2 linked regions of the Vallitalea guaymasensis genome follow. The protein of the gene in region 2 interacts with the protein of the main gene of each other region in a pairwise test. Links are inferred from orthologs where the notes say so. Each region holds a gene or a part of one and is shown on either strand. Other genes may lie near its edges.

What was found.
Region 1: the proteins of HYG85_RS23445 (region 2) and sfsA interact in binary tests that used the Escherichia coli proteins (3 or more experiments, as listed by UniProt). The link is inferred for Vallitalea guaymasensis from one-to-one orthologs.

The regions. Positions count from the first base shown.
Region 1 is NZ_CP058561.1:2,564,874-2,567,694, reverse strand. What follows is about bases 79-2,818. They hold sfsA (DNA/RNA nuclease SfsA), read right to left. Parts: upstream 1,922-2,818; coding sequence 1,235-1,921; downstream 79-1,234. Other genes in these bases: HYG85_RS11295 (IS256 family transposase), read right to left, coding at 2,799-2,818; HYG85_RS11300 (hypothetical protein), read left to right, coding at 2,168-2,473; HYG85_RS11310 (transcription repressor NadR), read right to left, coding at 695-1,201; HYG85_RS11315 (PTS transporter subunit IIC), read right to left, coding at 79-645. Also shown: more of HYG85_RS11315, read right to left, coding at 1-78; more of HYG85_RS11295, read right to left, coding at 2,819-2,821. UniProt on the Escherichia coli protein: Binds to DNA non-specifically. Could be a regulatory factor involved in maltose metabolism.
Region 2 is NZ_CP058561.1:5,423,338-5,426,381, forward strand. What follows is about bases 74-3,036. They hold HYG85_RS23445 (glutamate-5-semialdehyde dehydrogenase), read right to left. Parts: upstream 2,198-3,036; coding sequence 950-2,197; downstream 74-949. Other genes in these bases: HYG85_RS23435 (NUDIX hydrolase), read right to left, coding at 74-97; HYG85_RS23440 (DUF1292 domain-containing protein), read left to right, coding at 491-865; HYG85_RS23450 (5-formyltetrahydrofolate cyclo-ligase), read right to left, coding at 2,257-2,808; HYG85_RS23455 (DUF896 domain-containing protein), read right to left, coding at 2,805-3,014. Also shown: more of HYG85_RS23435, read right to left, coding at 1-73. UniProt on the Escherichia coli protein: Catalyzes the NADPH-dependent reduction of L-glutamate 5-phosphate into L-glutamate 5-semialdehyde and phosphate. The product spontaneously undergoes cyclization to form 1-pyrroline-5-carboxylate.

The DNA.
Region 1 (2,821 bases), 2.9 Mb from region 2 along the record:
GAGAATAATTGATAGAGCAGCTGAACTTATTGGTAATGTGAGAATCATACCCATTAACACAGAAACCAATATCCCCATGACAAAAGGCTGCTGTACTGTAGCAAATTCAATAATGTCTCCTAACCAATTCATGAAAGCAGATATGGATGGACCAATTATAAGTCCAATACTACTACCAGCTATGATAGTTGTTATAGGTGTAAGTATTATATCTATTTTGGTTTTTCCTGATACCAGTCTTCCTATTTCGATACCGACTATAACTGCAACAAAAGCCCCTAGAGGCTCTCCAGGACCAATCAGCAGAACATCTCCCTCAACAAAGGCTTGTCCGCTGATGATTTTACCTGCATAGGCACCAACCAATCCTGTAACTGCTGATGAATACATAATTAGACTTGAAGTCTTTAGTTTATGAGCTATTCCAATACCGATTCCGGCTCCTGTAAGTATGCTAGCTATAGAGCCTATTCTTGAAAGTGTGATTCCAATTACATTATCACCTATCAACGATCCAATCTGTTTAATGATTAATCCCACAATGAGTGTAGAGAATAATCCCATCGCCATACCACTTAATCCATCAATAAAGTACCTATTGACTAGTTTAGTTAGAATACTTTTTTTCTTATTTTGCTTATCCATGTTATCCTCCTGTAAATTCATATGTCTTGTCACATATAATTAAAAATTTTTATATTAAAAATCCTTTTTTTTCAAGTTCCTTTTCAACTAATTCCAGTGTCTTGCTATTATTAGCTTTTATCAAATGATAATGCTCACCATTTTTTAATCTCATAAGAGGAATTGATTCATCTTTTTGAAGTTTTTTGATAAAATCATCTATATGCTTTCTTGATGATAGCATAAGGTTAGCAGTTATTTCACCATATACGGGATGAATAACCATCACATTGACTATAGTAGCACCAAAATCAACTATGGTTTCCAGTTCTTCCCTTATGTCTTCTTTTGTATGTTTTACAGCTAATAATTTCGTATATTCTTTTTTACTTTCATATATCATATAACCATTGGATGTAGATATGATTTTACAACCTTTGGCTCTAAGTAATGCTATATCCTGCACAATTACTTGACGGCTAACTGAAAAAGTTTTGGCTAATCTAGAGCCTGTTATTGGTTCAACACTTTCAGTTAAAAGTTTTTTGATATTATTTCTTCTTTCTAGTCCTTCCATAATCTTCACCTCTTGTTTAAAATTATAAATGGTCTATAATAATACTTCAGCTTTCTTTCCTATCGTAATTTCATTCCTTGTCACTAATGAATTATAACATAATATTTTAACTCCTGCATCATTAGCTTTCATTAAAGTTTTTGCAAATGTTTCATCTGTTATGTAATTAGGCGTAAATTTATGTATATCATTCATCTGTATCAACAAGAACAAGTATCCTTCATATCCATTTGCAATAGCATCAATTAATTCCTCCAAATGTTTGGTACCTCTTTTTGTAGGAGCATCTGGAAACATTGATAACCCATCCTTTTCTAATGTGACACCTTTTACTTCTATAAAACCCTTCTTATTACCTCTTTCAAAATATATATCAAATCTAGAATTCTTATATTTTTGTTCTCTTTTTACATAGTTAAGATCAATTAGTTCTGGTAACTTATTTTGAATAATTGCTTCATGTACAACTTCATTTGGTACCTGTGAATCAATATTTATGAGCATATCCTTTTTGTAAGCACTTATTAACGAATATTTTGTTTTCCTATTTGGATTATTGCTTTTTTGTAAAAATATCTTGGTTCCCTCAGTAAGTATTTCCTTGCATCGTCCTGTATTTTTCACATGAACTGTTTCTGGATTACCATCTATCAGTACTTTTGCAATGAATCTGTTGGGACGTTCAAGAAAAACTCCTTCTACTATATCTTCATAGATCATATTCATGTCCTTCCATTATTTTATTAAATAAAAGATAGTAAAAAAACTCACATTATTATTATAACATGATTGTAAAGAACTTAATTATATAGTTTTTGCCATTAAAAATATTAGAAGATACTAGATGCTTCTAGTAAATATAAAAATTAAAGGTTGAAGCTGAGTTATAATGCATATATAATAATAGCAATACTATTTAATTAATTGAAGAAATATAAATTTTTATTTATAGAGAGGATAATATTTATGTTTAGACTTTGGGGAAAAGTGTACAAAAACAATAAGATGTTAAAAGATACTGTGATTGAACTTAATGAAGAGGGTTTATCAAAGGATGATCTTACTTATGATTGTCTGGATAAGATCTGCTATGAATTTGATTTACAACATCCTATGTGGTTGAATGATAATAATAAAGATTATCCAGCATATGGCAAGACATCTTTCAAGCAAGACCATTTTATTGAACAAATTGATTTTGATTATCTTGAAATAGAGATTATTGATGAAGAAAAAGAGAAAAAGAAAAGAAGAAAAATAAGAAGAATATAAAAAGGAGCGGTAGTGTCACACTAAGTGTGTAAAAATCCATCCTAGCTATGTACGGCTGGGGTGGTTATTTTTACATTTATTAATAATATTCCCATAATTTAGCTGTATTATGACAATACTATAATAGTATCATTTTTGGGGTGCAAAATCTCTAGAATTAACACTGTTTAGTGAACGTTTTTACATGCTAAATTCTTCACATGATGGGAAGTTAATATATCCTGTTTCATTTTTGGGTCCCATCAGCACTTACTTAATGCATGTAAAATTTACGAAGTAAAGGTGGAGATTTATACTACCTTTACTTCGTAAAAGTGAACGGTAGTTAGCCAATGTAAGGTGTTATAC
Region 2 (3,044 bases):
GGAATCTTTCAATATCAAATTCATTTTTTGAATATGCCAGACCTGATTGTGATATTGCCTGTAATTCTTTAGCCCATTGTAACCATTGTTTCTCCATTTTTAGCCCTCCTTACTTGTTATAATCATAGAACATTTTTTATAACTTATTTCATTATATATTTTTTTATCTTATTTGTATATACTAGGATATTTTAATTATATAGTAAATAGTAGAAGATAATTTGATTCTATAATATATTTGATAAGGATAATTTTTCATTAGAGGGGAAAAATATAGATAATAAAGTTTAATATTCGTAATTATCTTTTAATAATATGTTATAATTTTTTGCTTTAATTATGAGTATATATGTAATATAATAATTAGGTAGATTCAACCAATTAATATTAAACTTTTTTAGTATGATACCTGGCATTTATTTTTGATAGTGAATGCTAAGTAAAAAAACAAAATATAATTAGTAATAATTATATGGACAGGAGAATTATAATGAATAAAGAAAATAACCATGATTGTAATTGTAACCATGACAATACTTCAAAACATGAAGATTGCCATTGCCATGACCACGAAGATGATTGTTGTAACCACGAACATGAACACCACCATGAGACTATAACATTAACTTTGGATAATGACGAAAATATTGAATGTCTAGTATTAGGTGTCTTTGAAGCAAATGAAAAAGAATATATTGCTTTACTTCCAGAAGACGAAGATGACGTTCTACTTTATAGATATTCTTCCTCAAACGACGAAGACGTTGAACTTGCAAACATTGAAGATGACGATGAATTTGATATAGTATCCAAGACATTTATGCATTTGATTGAAGAAGAAGATAGCAATGAGGACGATGAATAATAAAAAATAAAAGGCGATTTCATAATAAATATTAAAAATATTGTTATGAATCGCCCTTTTTTTACCTATATGAAAATTACCTTATCAATTTCTTACTTGTCCATTACCATAGATCACATACTTGGTAGTTGTAAGCTCTCTAAGCCCCATAGGACCTCTTGCATGAAGTTTTTGTGTACTTATACCTATCTCTGCACCAAAACCAAATTCAAAGCCATCTGTGAACCTGGTAGATGCATTCACATATACTGCGGCGGCATCTATTTCATTCAAAAATCTTCTGGCATTAGTATAGTTTTCTGTAATGATTGATTCTGAATGCTTAGTATTATTTTTATTAATATGATTAATTGCTTCATCAATGTCATTAACTACTTTTACGGATATCTTGTAATCCAAGTACTCTGTTCTATAATCTTCTTCAGAAGCTTCTTCAATATCCGTTACTATAGATTTTGCAATATTATCCCCTACAATAGTTACATTATGTTCTCTTAGAGCCTTACAAGCCATAGGTAAAAATTCTTTTGCTACATCACCATGAACCACAAGGCTTTCACATGCATTACATACTCCTGGTCTTTGAGTTTTTGCATTAACAAGAATATCTTTTGCCATTTCTAGATTAGCTTCCTTATCAACAAAGATATGGCAATTACCTACACCTGTTTCTATTACAGGAACAGTGCTGTTGTTTACAACTGCTTGAATTAATCCTGCACCACCTCTAGGAATTAAGACATCAAGATATTCATTGAGTCTCATCATATTTGTAGCTGTCTCTCTGCTGGTATCTTCTATAAGTGATACAGCATCACTTGGCATATCTGCACTGACAAGTGCATTTTTAATAATCTCAATAATCTTAAGATTAGAATTTATTGCTTCTTTACCACCTCTTAGGATTACTGCATTTCCTGTTTTAAAACATAAAGCAAAAGCATCTACCGTAACATTTGGTCTTGCCTCATATATTATTCCAATAACTCCAAGTGGTACTATTTTTTTACCTATCTCCAAATCATTAGGTCTCTTTTTCATCCACATTACTTCACCAATAGGGTCATCTAATTGAATAATCTGTTCAATTCCTTCAGCCATAGATTTTATGCGTTTAGAATCAAGAGTCAATCTGTCGACCAAAGAACCTTTTATACCATTTTTCTCTGCATTAAGCACATCAATCTTATTAGCCTCAATGATAGCTTTTTCATTTAATAATAAAGCATCAGCAACAGCCTTCAAGCCTTTGTTTTTATCAATTGAAGAAAGTCCAGATAAAACATAACTGGCTTTTTTGGCTCTTTGCCCTTTGATATTTAATTCTTCCATGTCTATTCACCTCTTAAATTATTATAGTCTAGTATTTTTATGACGTATTTTTTTCTTATTTAAATCTCTTGGGATTCAGTAAAAATATAATCTGGCTTTACATCATAAACATCGGATGGAACACTATCCAATAGCTGATAATCATAACATATAGCTACTATATTAAATGCTTTTCTAAACTTGAATAGATATCTATCATAATAGCCTCCACCAAAACCAATTCTATTTTTAGATTTATCAAAAGCTACACCAGGCATAACGAATAAGGATTTCCCTGTTGGTACACCTTCAATCAAAGTTTTTGGTTCCAATATGTTGAATTTACCTCTTTTCAAATCCTTCATCGAGTTAATATAGTAAAATTTGATAATGCCCTTCTCTTCAACTTTTGGAACTGCAACTAATTTATTATCATCCCAAGCTTTTTTTATTATTTCTAGAGTATCTACTTCATTGAAGTTACTTACATATATGAATAGATCATAACATTCTTTGTATACTCTGCTATTTATTATTTTATTATATATTGACTTGCTTTTATTAATAACATCATCCTTAGACATTTTACTTCTTTTATCTAAATAGCTTTCTCTTATTTCTTTTTTAATCATCTCTTGTTTTTAGGCTTTAACGGAGTAATATTGCCTTTTTCATCTTTTAGCTTTATTGTATTCATAGTACTCTTGAAATTTTTTCTTACAGCATTTAGATACTCTTCTCTAAGGAGTGATTGTTCAATCTTTTCTTCATCAGTAAGTCCTTCGATTTTATTTTTTTTATAAAGTTCATTTATACGGTCAATTTTTTTCTTTTCCATATTTTCCTCCTGTCATTCTTATATCACAAA